Regions from separate parts of the Peteryoungia algae genome, predicted to be linked through region 1. Evidence: riboswitches for the same ligand, from Rfam matches in the RefSeq annotation. Region 1 holds a riboswitch; each other region holds the start of a gene.
What was found. Region 1 has a riboswitch for cobalamin ahead of QTL56_RS15845 (ABC transporter ATP-binding protein). Riboswitches for the same ligand answer to the same signal wherever they lie in the genome.
Positions count from the first base shown of each region.

Region 2: another riboswitch for cobalamin. It lies ahead of bluB (5,6-dimethylbenzimidazole synthase); the one in region 1 lies ahead of QTL56_RS15845 (ABC transporter ATP-binding protein).
Region 3: another riboswitch for cobalamin. It lies ahead of QTL56_RS20315 (aromatic ring-hydroxylating oxygenase subunit alpha); the one in region 1 lies ahead of QTL56_RS15845 (ABC transporter ATP-binding protein).

Region 1 is NZ_CP128477.1:3,347,847-3,352,358, forward strand. It holds partial or broken gene QTL56_RS15830 (manganese catalase family protein) at 1-297, opposite strand, end outside; gene QTL56_RS15835 (hypothetical protein) at 332-535, opposite strand; gene QTL56_RS15840 (NAD(P)/FAD-dependent oxidoreductase) at 662-1,981, shown strand; cobalamin riboswitch at 2,084-2,315, shown strand; gene QTL56_RS15845 (ABC transporter ATP-binding protein) at 2,518-3,312, shown strand; gene QTL56_RS15850 (ABC transporter substrate-binding protein) at 3,338-4,294, shown strand; gene QTL56_RS15855 (FecCD family ABC transporter permease) at 4,349-4,512, shown strand, end outside.
Region 2 is NZ_CP128477.1:1,180,557-1,185,068, forward strand. It holds gene QTL56_RS05910 (acyl-homoserine-lactone synthase) at 1-622, shown strand, start outside; gene QTL56_RS05915 (DUF2865 domain-containing protein) at 787-1,812, shown strand; gene bluB (5,6-dimethylbenzimidazole synthase) at 1,769-2,506, opposite strand; cobalamin riboswitch at 2,548-2,736, opposite strand; gene QTL56_RS05925 (TolB family protein) at 2,775-3,611, opposite strand; gene QTL56_RS05930 (NAD+ synthase) at 3,731-4,512, opposite strand, start outside.
Region 3 is NZ_CP128477.1:4,280,947-4,285,458, forward strand. It holds gene QTL56_RS20305 (GGDEF domain-containing protein) at 1-583, shown strand, start outside; gene QTL56_RS20310 (DUF6656 family protein) at 601-1,206, opposite strand; cobalamin riboswitch at 1,511-1,713, shown strand; gene QTL56_RS20315 (aromatic ring-hydroxylating oxygenase subunit alpha) at 1,813-3,057, shown strand; gene QTL56_RS20320 (FAD-binding oxidoreductase) at 3,059-4,144, shown strand; gene QTL56_RS20325 (BA14K family protein) at 4,421-4,512, shown strand, end outside.

The DNA of each region.
Region 1 (4,512 bases):
TCTGACCCAGCGGCTGCATGGGCTGCGACACGAATTGCCCCTTGCCATCCATCGACCATAGGACAGAATGTCCTTCATCCCGGGATCATTGGTCATGTTGTAAAGCCGCGTCGCAAGCACGCGTCCGGTCGACTCGGCGGCAACATTCGCCGTCATGTCGGCGGCGATGTTGCCGCTGGCATAGATGTGGGACATGTCGAACGGCACGCCGTCGGAATTGACAGGCATGGCGGAGAGACCAGCGGAAAGCAGGTTCTTCAGATTGATCCCGCCCAGCACGGCTCCACCGACGGGATCTGTTCCGCGAATTTTTGCGATTCGAAAAGCAGGATTACTGCTGGTCCTTGGTTTTGAGCGAGTCGCCGAGGTCCCGCTTTTCCGGGTCCTGAAGATTCTCGCCGACCGCATCCCGGTCGACATCTGGATCGTCCTTTGCCGGCATATAGCCGCTTGGCCTGTTATCCTTTGGTCCTTCCCATCGCGGAGATTGGTCTGTGGTTCCCGGCTTTCCATCTTTTGGCGAGTACGTGCTCATGGCTAGTCTCCTTGTGGCTGTTTGTGGATGTTGAACTTTGACCAACTGCCAGGCCTGCCAACCGTTCCGCAGGAACATTTGCAGGTGCCTTCTGTTTGCCTTGGGAACGGTGACGGAGAGCTGATGATGAAAAGCGAGACGGAGAGCGCGACGAAGAGGCCGCATGTGGTCATCGTCGGCGCAGGCTTCGGTGGTCTGGCCTGTGCCCAGGCGCTGGGCAATACGGAAATCGACGTCACGGTGATCGATCGTCGCAACCACAACCTCTTCCAGCCGCTGCTCTACCAGGTCGCGACAGCGGCCTTGTCGCCGGCAGATATCTCAGAACCCATTCGCCGCACGCTGGGCCGGTATGAGAACATCCATGTCGTGATGGCCGAGGTCGTGTCGGTCGATGCACCCGCACGGACGGTCATTCTGAAAGACGGTGGCTCGATCCTCTTTGATCGCCTCGTGCTCGCGACAGGCTCCACCTACAACTATTTCGGACATCAGGACTGGCAGCAGCATGCGCCGGGTCTGAAATCCGTTCACGAAGCCCGAGACATCCGCCACAGGCTCCTTCTCGCTTTTGAGAAGGCGGAGCGAAGCACGGACGAGGCCGAAAAGCGCAATCTTTTGACCAGCGTGGTCATCGGCGGTGGACCGACAGGCGTCGAAATGGCGGGCGCAATCTCTGAACTGGGTCGTTTCATGATAGCCCAGGATTTCCGCAGGCTGCATCCCGATCAATTGACGGTGCTGCTCATCGAGGCGGGACCGAGGATTCTGTCAACCTTCCCGGAAACTCTCTCGCGATATGCATCCGATTACCTTGCAGGAATCGGCGTCGATATACGCCTCAATACGCCTGTCGAAGATATCACGGCAGAGGGGGTTCAGGCTGGCGGCACGTTCCTGCCTGCAAGCTGCATTGTCTGGGGAGCCGGCGTGAAGGCGTCTCCCGCGGCCGAATGGCTGGGCATTGAGCCGGGAGCTGGCGGCCGGCTGCCGGTGGCGCCGGATCTGTCGGTCACGGGCACGGCCGGCATATACGCATTGGGCGATACGGCTCTTGCCGTAGGAAAGGACCGCAATCCGCTGCCGGCCCTTGCGCAGGTAGCCAAGCAACAGGGAATATTTCTCGGTCGCGCGCTGAAAGCCAACCTCCTCTTTGGCAAACCCATTCCCACGTTTCACTTCCGCAATCGGGGCAACACCGCGGTCATCGGGCGGAATGCCGCCATTTTTGACTTCGGATCCTGGCAGATCAAGGGTCGGCTTGCCTGGCTGCTATGGGCCCTCGTCCACGTGTATTTGCTTGTCAATTTCGAGAAGCGGCTGCTCGTCAGCATCCAGTGGATCTGGCGTTATTCGACACGCCAGAGAGGCGCGCGCGTGATTGACGAAACGGCGGTCGCCGCCACGGTGCCCGCAACGGAAGCCAAGGATAGAGCGGCGAGTTGATTGCGCGCCTGATTTTTGGGTGGACAAGGTCGGTGGCGCTTGCTAGTCGTAATGATATTACATAACGAAAAGATCAAGGCTTGACCGCCGGGGTCTGCAGATCCTATGCAAGCAGATGACGGTTCCCTCAACGGATGACTCCGAGGGGATTAATAGGGAACACGGTGCGGAAGACCCAATAGGGACCAAGACCGTGGCTGCCCCCGCAACTGTAAGCGGATTGCTGTCCATTCTTGCGGCGTTCACACGCCGAGCCACTGCGGGTCACCGTGGGAAGGCAATTGGAAAGCGTTTGTCCGCGAGCCAGGAGACCTGCCGTCAAGTGATGAAACCGAAGCGGACGGGGTGTTCCGATGGATACGAACTGGCTTTTGCACAGCGCCCGTTGGCGCGCCGAACTCATGCCATTTTGCCTCCGGACAAATCCTGCGGAGGACTGGCATGCATTCTCTTCCCGATCTTAGGCCGGCACGGCAGACTTTTCACCGTGCCTGTGACCCGACGGCAAGTCACCGCTCTCTGGCGGAGGCTCAGCCATGAGCTGCAGCACCAAGGGATGCTCCGTCCGGGTCGCTGATCTCGGCTGGGGGCCAAAGCCATCGCATTTCCTCGTCCGAGGCGTGTCATTTGCTCTCGATGCGGGTGATCGCATGGCCATTGTCGGGCCGAATGGCGCGGGCAAGACCACGCTGCTTCGCTGCCTCTATCGTGGCGTCTCGCCGCTCGAAGGCCGGGTCGAGGTCGACGGCCAGGACATCTGGTCGATGACCGCGCGCCAGCTCGCGCGCCGCGTTGCCGTGGTTCTTCAGGAAATGCCGGGGGACTTCCCCTTTACCGTCAGAGATGTGGTGATGATGGGCCGGGTTCCGTGGCGCGAGGGCTTCGCAGGCTGGAGCGACCAGGATCGGGCGGAAGCCGAGCATGCGCTTGACCATCTCGACCTCCTGCGTCTGGCAGGTCGGCAGTTCTCGACCCTGTCCGGAGGCGAGAAGCAGCGTGTCCTCGTGGCGCGTGCGCTGGCCCAGAAGCCCGAGATCCTCATTCTCGACGAACCGACCAACCATCTCGACATTCGCCACCAGCTTGAAATTCTCGACCTGCTCGGCGCCTTGAACCTCACCATCATCACCACCCTGCACGACATCAATCTGGCTGCCGAATTCGCAAGCCATGTGGCCTTGATGCAAGGCGGGCGGATGAGTGCCTTCGGCGCGCCGGAAGCCGTGCTGACCGAGCAGGCCCTGTCCGGGACATTTGGTGTATTCGCCGCCCGCCAGCCGGGCGATAGCCACCGTCCCCACCGCTTTTCCTTTTCCCTTGAATTGAATTGAACTGATTTCGAAAGGACCTGTCCATATGGCGACCCGCCTCCTCCTGTCCGCCACATTTTTCGCCTCGGTTTTCACCGCCACGTCGGCTTTCGCCTATCCGGTGACGGTCAAGAGCTGCGATCGGGAAGTCACCTTCGATGCCGCACCTGCCCGCGCGATTTCCAACGACGTCAACCTGACCGAGATGATGCTCGCCCTGAAACTGCAGGACCGCATGGTCGGCTACACTGGCATTTCCGGTTGGAAGACACTGGACGAGGGACTGCGCGAAGGGGTGAAGGAGCTGCCGGAGCTTTCGCCAAAATACCCGACGATGGAAGTGATGCTGAACGCCGACGCCGATTTCTACTTCGCCGGCTGGAATTACGGCATGAAGGTGGGCGGCGAAGTGACCCCGGAAACGCTGGAGCCCTTCGGCGTCAAGGTCTATGAACTCACCGAATCCTGCATCCACATCATGGCAAAGAACAAGCCGACCATGGATGACATGTTCGTGGACCTGCTCAACCTCGGCAAGATCTTCGGCGTAGAGGCGCGTGCGGAAGAATTGGTAGCGGGCTATCGCAAGCGCCTCGATGAGATCACCACGCGGGTCGGCGCCGTCGAGAAACCCGTACGGGTCTTCGTCTATGATTCCGGCACGGAGAAGCCCTTCACCCCCGGCCGCTTCGGAATTCCGACTGCCATGATCGAGGCCGCCGGTGGCGTCAATATCATGGACGATGTCGAAAAGAGCTGGACCGAAGTGTCCTGGGAGCCGGTCATCGAACGCAACCCGGAGGTCATCGTCATCGTCAACTACGGCGATGTGACCGCAGAACAAAAGATCGCCTTCATGAAGGAAACCCCGGCTTTCAAGAATCTCGATGCGGTCAAGCATGATCGTTTTGTCGTGCTGGAATATGTCGAGGCGACGCCCGGCCCGCGCAATGTGCAGGCGATCGATCGTCTCGCCGACGCCTTCCATCCGCGTAACATGTGATGCCTGCGAAGGGGTCGCCCTGCGTCCCCCTCGGGCAACACGTTTCAAGGCAGCATGATGCAAGGTCGATTGTTCATCTGGGCGGGGTTAGCGCTCTTCCTTCTCGCACTGTGCCTGACAGCAGGCGTATCACTGGGGTCAGCCTCCATACCGGCCGAGTCAGTCTGGTCGATCCTAGTCAACAAGCTGATGCCCGGGACCTTCGAGCCGACCTGGTC
Region 2 (4,512 bases), 2.2 Mb from region 1:
CACCCGGCGAAACCAGTTTCCCGAAGACATCGACGCCATGCACAGGCTGCGCAAGCGGGTCTTCCATGACCTCCTGGGCTGGGACGTCCAGGTGCGTGACGCCTGGGAGATCGACGACTACGACCGAGCCAATCCGCTCTATGTTCTCTCCTATGGCGAGGAGGGGCGGCTGCGTGGCGCGCTGCGCCTTTTGCCGACACTGGGGCCGAACATGCTCGATGATACGTTTCCGGTCCTGCTCGGCGACCGTCCTGAGATCCGCAGCGCCGAGATCTGGGAATCCAGCCGCTTCTGCATCGACCCGGAAATCTCGCAGGATCGCGCCAGCAACCAGGTGACGATTGCCGCCGCCGAACTCATGTGTGGCGTCGGCGAATTGGGGCTGACCTCCGGCCTCAGCCACATCGTGACCGTCACAGATGTTTTCCTGGAGCGCATGTTCAAGCGGATGGGCTGCCCGGGCATTCGCATCGGCGAGCCGAAGCGCATCGGCATCGTCCAGGCGGTCGCGGTTTCCTGGGAGGTCTCCCAGGACCTGCTCGACCGCATGAAGGCCATCGCCGCGATCGACGGCAGCGTGTTGGAGCACCGGATGACGCTGACCGCAGCCCAGGCCGCCTGACCGACGAAAGGCGGTCGCTGCACGGCAAGCGGCGACCGCCAACTCAACTGTCATTTTACTTTGGGGACCGCTCCGCTATCCTGCCGGCGATCAGGGTCGTTTCGTCCCTGCACGCGACAACGGAAATACGAATTTTGCCGATCAGAATAGTCAGATCCATCACGATGATCGTCGTTCTGGGCAGCCTGTTGCCGAACGCGGCAAACGCTTCGGCGCTGTGTGAGCGTCTGCGCGATCGGCTAGTCCTCCTCCAGGAGGGCGGCACCTCGCCAGAGATCAACAGCTATGCAAGTGCGATTGCCCAGCAGAACATAGAATTGCGCAAGGCGCACCAGGACCAGCGGCGTCTCCGCTGCCTGACCTCCTCGATCGTCCAGATCAGGCCCGACGGTGGCAATGACTGCAGCGAACTGGCGCGGGCGATTTCCCGCATGGAATCCAACCGCGACATCCTTGCGGCGAGACTGGCGGATCTTCGCGAGAACCGCGTATCCGATGCGCGTGCGGCTCTGGTAACCGCACTCGAGGCGAATGGCTGCGGCTCCGACGAAACAGTCTACCCGGAAGAGGCAGGGCGCATTCCCTATCTGGATACCTTGCCGGAACCCTATCGCCCGGACCGGCAAGCGGAAGCAGCATATTCCAACGAGCCACCCCCGATCTCGTTGATGCCCGCAGGCAATGTCCGCACGCTTTGCGTCCGCACCTGCGACGGCGGCTTTTTCCCCATCTCATCCCAGACATCACCGATGAATTTTGGCCGGGACGCGGCCCAGTGTCAGCAGATGTGCCCCGGCACGGAGACCGAGCTCTTCTTTCACGCGCCTGAACGCAGCGAGACGCTCGATATGGTCTCGGCCGTCACCGGCCGCCCATATCGGGACCTGCCCAATGCATTTGTCTACCGCAACCGCCAAACGGGAACGGACCCGTCCTGCAGATGCAACATGCAGCTTTATTACCAGCGCATGACCCCACGCCAGGCGGTTCCCGACTACCAGTCGTCCATCATGGAGATCAGCCCGAATAAGGCACCAGCACCGGCGGCGATACCACCTGCACCAGAGCGCGATCTGGACGAGGCGAGCCTGAGCGTGCGTCGGGTCGGACCGGCGTTTCTGCCCCCGGACAAGGGAACCATAGACCTCAGGAACCCTGCGGCGCCCGGCCCACAGCCGCTACAGGAGTAAGCGGCGCGGAGGCCCGCTCGCCCCAATGGTCCTCGAAGACGAGGTCTTCGAGTGCGAGGCGCTGGCGCCACCCCTTCACCTCCAGTTCGGGCGCCGAATAGAGTTCATCGACATATCCAAGGCAGAGATAGCCGATGATCTGGATCCGGTCCGGAACGCCGAGGATGGCCTTCAGCTCTGCCTCGTGGAAAATGCTGACCCATCCGAGGCCGACACCTTCCGCCCGCCCAGCAAGCCAGAGGTTCTGGATTGCGCAGACGGTCGAGAAAGCGTCCATCCGGGCATCATGGGTCCGCCCGAGAACAACAGGCCCGGCGCGTTCCGGATCGCAGGTGACGCAAATGTTGAGCGGCGCCTTGCGGATGCCTTCGAGCTTCAGGGCGCGATAGGCGCTGCGACGCTCCTCGGGAAACATTTGTTCTGCCTCGGCATTCGCGCGGGCGAATGCTTCCCACACCGCATCGCGCGTTCCCGGGCTCCTGATCAGCAGGAAATTCCACGGCTGCATGAAGCCGACCGACGGCGCCGCATGGGCCGCCCCGAGCAGCCTTTGCACCACGTCATCCGGCAAGGGATCGGGCAGAAACTGGTCGCGAACGTCGCGCCGCGTATGGATGGCCCGGTAGACAGCGGCCTTGTCTTCCTCGACAAAACCCGCTGCCCGGACGAGAAATTCGTTCGGATCGTCGTGCATCGTAATCCCCACAATGCGCAACCGCCCGCCGTCCGCGCAGGCTCGGTCTATCTTGCCAGGCCGGTCTTCTGACTGGGCATCATCCAGGACGCACACCTTCCCGGATCGCTCCAGTGGTCGGGTTTCCCCTTGCGCATCATGTCCGCCTCACAGCGTTGGGCACGTGCCGGAATTGCGCCGGCTTCCCGATTCTCCTGCCTTCGGCAGGCACCTGACTGATCGCTTGTATCCCGAAGCGGCAAGCTTCGACAGGCCAAAAACGACAGGGTCAATCCTCGACCGGAAAGTAACGGACGAACGCGAAGGCCGTCCCGTCCGGCGACCAGTTCGGAACGTTGATCGAACCCTGCCCGCCGAAGAACTCGAACAGCGTCTCGACATTTCCGCCATCGGCATCCATCAGCCGAAGCCGGACCTGCTTGTCGCGGGGATGGCCGGAGACATCGGCGTCATAGGAGAGGAACAGGACCTTGCTTCCGTCTGGCGAAGGATGCGGGAACCAGTCGCCATAGCCATCGGAAGTAAGCTGCTCCAGTCCCGTGCCATCGGTGCGCATCCGCCAGATCTGCATGGTGCCGGTGCGGCTGGAATTGAAATAGATCCACTGGCCGTCGGGCGAATAATCGGGACCGTCATTGTGTCCCTCGCCAAAAGTCAGCCGCTGCTCAGACCCGCCCTTGGTCGGGATCGTGTAGATGTCGAAGGCCCCGTTCCGTTCACCGCAATAGGCAAGCACATTCCCGTCCGGCGACCAGCCATGCCAATAAGACGGCATATTCGCCGTCACCTGACGTGGCTCGTCATCCCCATCGCCGAGCAGATAGATGCAGGACTTGCCATGGAGTGTATGGTCGGAAAAGACGATCGAAGCGCCGTCAGGTGAAATTCCGTGGTCGTTGTTGAGCCGGACGGCAAAACCGGTATCGATCAGTTCCGGTGCCGGATCATCTTCGTCGAGCGGCAGTGCATAGATGAGGCCGTCGCCATTGATGACGAGGAAATCACCGTCGCGCGACCAGTTGGGCGCCTCGACGAGGTCTTCCGTCTCCCAGACAACCTCGCATTCGCGTGTCGCCATGTCGTAGATTTCGACCGAACTGCGCATCCTGGACTCCCTGTCCGCCGAAAAGCCAGCTTCAGTGGCTACGGCAAATAAACTCGATTACCCGCGCAGCACACGTTGGCAATATTGATAAAGGGCCGCAAAAGCCCGCAATTTGACGCTCACGCGCGATCCCGGAAGCGGTTCGTGATCGGATAGCGACGATCGCGTCCGAAATTCTTCTTGGTGATTTTGACGCCCGGCGCCGACTGGCGGCGCTTGTATTCGGCGAGATAGAGCAGGTGTTCGACCCGGTGCACCGTCCCAAGGTCGTGGCCGCGCGCGACGATCTCCTCGACGCCCATTTCCTTCTCGACAAGGCATTCGAGGATGTCGTCAAGGACGGGATAGGGCGGAAGCGAGTCCTGGTCGGTCTGGTTCGGACGCAGCTCCGCAGAGGGCGCCTTGGAGAGGATGTTCTGCGGGATCACCTCGCCAGACGGCCCCAGAGCGCCCGGCGGCACGTTCTGGTTCCTCCAGGCCGAGAGTGCATAGACCTGCATCTTGTAGAGGTCCTTGATCGGATTGAAGCCACCATTCATGTCGCCATAGAGCGTGGCATAGCCGACAGACATTTCCGACTTGTTGCCCGTTGTCACGACCATCGAGCCGAACTTGTTGGAGACCGCCATAAGGATCGTGCCGCGTGTACGGCTCTGCAGGTTTTCCTCGGTGATACCGCTCTCGGTGCCCTCGAACATCTCGGAGAGCGACGACAGGAAGCCTTCCACCGGCTCCTGGATGGGCACGATGTCGTAGTGGCAACCCAGCGCCTTGGCACAGGCCTCGGCATCGGCAAAGCTCTCCTGCGAGGTATAGCGATAGGGCAGCATGATCGTGCGCACCCGCTCCTCGCCGAGCGCATCCACGGCAATGGCCGCACAGATGGCCGAATCGATGCCGC
Region 3 (4,512 bases), 930 kb from region 1:
AGCCGAAGAGGCGGAAGCCGCGAAATTTGTCGATCCGGTTACCCGCCTCGCGTCCCGTCGCGCCTTCAACAAGGCCGTCGCCAAGATCTATGCCAACCCCGAAATGCCCGTTCTCTGCGGCGTCGCGATCGGCGAGATCGACGACTATGCGCGTATCCAGGAACAGATGGGTCCGGCGGTCGCCGAGCGCTTCCTGATGCAGGTCGCCAAGGTGCTTGAGGCCGTGTCTGGCGGTGGCGATCTCGCCTGCCGCTTCGATGCCGGCCGCTTCGGCCTGCTGCTCTATACGTCGGATCAGGAGGAGATCAGCCGCGTGGTCGATCTCGTCCGGGCCAAGCTGAAGGCCACGAATTTCGTCGGTTCTTCGAGTGGCGCCCGCGTCGGCCAGCTCAGCATGTCCTTTGGAATCTGCTATTCCGAGCAGGCTCCGAATGCCTTCGACTTCACCAATTTCGCCGAAAAGGCGCTGGCCACCTCCAAGACGGCCGGCGGCGACACAGTGACGATCTACGGGGCGAGCGACTATGTCTCGAAGGATTGGCTGCTCTACAAGAAAAAGCCGGTCGGCGGTTTCGGCACCTGAGGTCCAGGCCTCGTCTTTCAGAGCGTCGTGATGATCTTTCGAAGCTCGGCGTTTCTTGCGCCGAGCATCAGCACATTGCGCAGCGCCTCTTTCGGATCGATGGTCTGGAAGAGCAGGCCATTGTCGCGGAATGAGCGGTCGATGGTCATCGACTTGTTTTCTGCTTCCGGCTTGATCGCCACAGCGAAATACATCCGTCCGTAGTTCTGCTTGATCTGCTCGAAGAAGACGTCTTCGCCGCCGAGTTCTGCAAAGAAGTTGGCGATATAGAAGGCCCATTTCACATCGGCATATTGCGCAAAGTTGGTGCGCGCCGCCGTCACGTGACAATAGCCCAGATGCGGGCTGTCGTTCAGCGTGCGATGAAAGATGATCTTGGGAAACTTCACCGAGTGGTGAAAGGCATTGATCCGCTCATGGGTGGTCTCGGCGGCCCGTTCCAGCCGGCGTCCGGTGCGGGCTGCGACTTCCTCATAGGAAAGATAGCGCCGCTCGTCCGGCAGCCAATCCTCGCGGCTGCGCGAGATCCGACCGGTCCTCAGGAACTCGGTATGGACTGCCCTGGTGGGCGGCGCCGCTTTTGTTTCTGCTTTGGGAGCCGCGTAGTATCTGAGTTTCTGCATCTTGACGCTCTGACTGTACCCGGACTGATTGCTTGAGCTTAACGCAGCATGGTTAATCATGATTTGACGGTATTCTATCGGGTCGAGATTTCGCGAGGCTTGCCGCAGCGCAAATATTGTAAATCGATCTCAGTCGCCCGTTTGCGCCATGCTTTCAGAGGCGAAATATAGTGCGTTGCTGCAGGCCTTGGAAAACAATGGAAAATTCCCCGGATCTTCGTTTCCACACCGACTTCGCTCCATGTCGCAAACGATTTGGGCCGTGTCGTTTCGCAGTGCAGCGCGCGTCTGCGCCGTGTGATTAGATGCAAGTCAAGCTCGAGGTGCTGCCCTGCTAGGGAGGGTGGGAAATCGGGAAGCCGGTCGAAATCCGGCGCTGCCCCCGCAACGGTGGTGGAGAATGCGTTATGGCAAAAGGCCACTGGGGGCGACCCTGGGAAGGCGCCGACGCGGTCCGCGAATGGACCACTCCTGAGCCCGGAAACCAGCCTTGGCAGATGGACATTTGAGGTTGCGGAGGGCGACCGGAGATAGCCATGCAGCGTCTTTTCAAGGCGGTGACGGGCTGTGCTCTCTTCTCCCCCGGGTTTTGCAAACGAGGACGACATGGACCTGCAGGCCAACATGCTGCGCCAGCTCAAGAATCGCCGCGAAGGCTTCTCGCTCGAGCAGCCCTTTTACATCGACCAGGACTACTTCAAGCTCGACATGGAGCAGATCTGGTATCGCGACTGGCTGTTCATTGGCCACGACTGCGAGATTCCCCGCGCCGGCAATTATTTCACCGCCCAGATCGGCGATTATCCTGTGGTCCTGGTCCGTGGCAAGGATCAGGTCATCCGCGCCTTCCACAACACCTGCCGCCATCGCGGCCACCGCGTCTGCACCTCCGATCGCGGTGCCTCTGCCAAGCTCGTCTGTCCCTATCACAACTGGACCTATGACCTCGACGGCTCGCTCGTCTTTGCCCGTCAGATGGGCGAAACCTTCGACAAGAGCGAATTTGGCCTCAAGCCGGTGCATTGCGAAAGTGTCGGGGGCTATATCTTCATTTGCCTCGCCAATGAGCCTGCCGATTTCGCGCCAGTCCGGGCCTCGATCGAGCCCTACATGAAGCCGCACCGGCTTTCCGAGGCCAAGGTCGCCCATCGCAGCACGATCATCGAAAAGGGCAACTGGAAGCTCGTCTGGGAAAACAACCGCGAATGCTACCATTGCGCCGGCAATCATCCGGAACTCTGCCGCACCTATCCGGAAGCCCCGACGGCGACCGGCGTGCAGGGCGCCGGTGACGATCCCGTGATCGCCGAGCACTGGCAGCGCTGCGAGGCTGCCGGGCTTCCGAGCGCCTTCAATATGGATCCGTCGGGCCAGTTCCGAACGGCCCGCATGCCCTTGATCCAGGATGCCGAGAGCTACACTCTGTCCGGCAAGCGCGCTGTCCGTCGGCCGCTGTCTGACGACGTTTCCACCTCGCATATCGGCACACTGCTGCTGTTCCACTATCCCTCGACCTGGAACCACATCCTCGTCGACCATGCGATCTCTTTCCGGGTGACGCCCCTGTCTGCCGAAGAAACTGCCGTCACCACCACATGGCTCGTGCACAAGGATGCGGTCGAAGGTGTGGACTACGACCTCAAGGAACTTACTCATGTCTGGGAAATGACGAACGATCAGGACCGGTCGATCGTCGAGGAAAATGCCTTTGGCATTCGCTCGCCCGCCTATGAACCTGGTCCCTATTCCGTCGAGCACGAGGGTGGCGTCATGCAATTCGTCGAGTGGTACACGACCTTCATGATCAACCGGCTCCAGGGCGACAAGGCCCGCCTGTCTGTGGTGGCATGAGATGAACATCGCCATCACCCAGTACCGCCACGTCGATGAGATGCGCCCCTGGTCCGACCGGGAGCATCTGCTGGAATGCGTCGCCGTCACACCTGAGGCCGCCGACGTGATGACCTTCACCTTCAGGCCCAGCAAGCCGGGCCTGTGGTTTCGCTATTTGCCCGGCCAGTTCGTCACACTCGAAATTCCGGTCGGCCCCGAGCCGGTCATGCGCACCTATACCCTCTCGTCCAGCCCGTCGCGACCCTATACGGTTGCCGTGACGGTCAAGGCGCAGAAGGAGAGTATCGGCACGCGCTGGATGTTCGACAATCTGCGGCCTGGCATGGCGCTGAAGGCATTCGGCCCGCTTGGCGACTTCTCCTACGCCAAGCACCCTGGCAAGAAATACCTCTTCGTTTCCGCCGGCTCCGGCGTGACGCCGATGATGTCGATGACGCGCGATCTGAGCGACCGGGCCCCCGACAGCGACATCACGTTCCTGAACTGCGCGCGTTCGCCCGACGACATCATCTTCCGCTGGGAGCTGGAAGCCAAGGCGCGCGACATGCCGAACTTCCAGCTCGGCTTCATCATCGAGCAGCTCGGCCGGGGTCAGCTCTGGTCGGGTCTGAAGGGTCGCATCGACAAGGCGAAGATCGCACTTCTCGCACCTGATTTCCTTGAGCGGACAGTCTTTTGCTGCGGCCCGGCACCCTTCATGGCGACCGTGCGCGAAGCGCTCGAAGGTGCTGGCTTCGACATGGAGCAATATCACGAGGAGGCTTTCCAGCCGGTCAAGGCGGAGCCTCTGGTTGTTGTCGCCGATTACACCGATGGAGAACAGGCGACGAAGGTCACCTTCGCCATGTCGGGCAGGGACGGTCTCTGCGCGCCCGGCCACACGGTTCTTCAGGCAGCCCGTGCCGCTGGCGTGCGCATCGGGGCGGCCTGCGAGTCCGGGCTGTGCGGCACCTGCAAGGTGATGAAGCTCTCGGGCGAGGTCGAAATGGACCATAATGGCGGCATCCTCGACGACGAGATTGACGAAGGCTACATTCTCGCCTGCTGTTCGCGACCGAAGAGCGACATCGAGATCGAGGCCTGAGCCGAAGGCGTGACTGCCTTGCAGCCATCGAGAAAGGGCGGTCGCCATTGGCACCGCCCTTTCGGCGTTTTGCCATTGGATGGAACAATATCCCGCTTGTGCCGTTGACGGAAACTTGCGCGCGAGAGTGGTCACGAAACCGTTACGCGCAGAGCGCGAGCATGAACGGCATGTTAATTTTGAGTTCAGGCTGGCTTTACTAACTTACGCTTCAAGGTCGAGGCTCGGGTGTCGCCCGCTCCTGACGACTGTGAGAAACATGCAGGGAGAACCACCATGATGACTGCATTGAAGACAACCGCCGTCGCCGCGCTCGCGTCAATCCTGGCCGTTACAAGCATGGTCCCGGCTCAGGCCCAGATCATCCG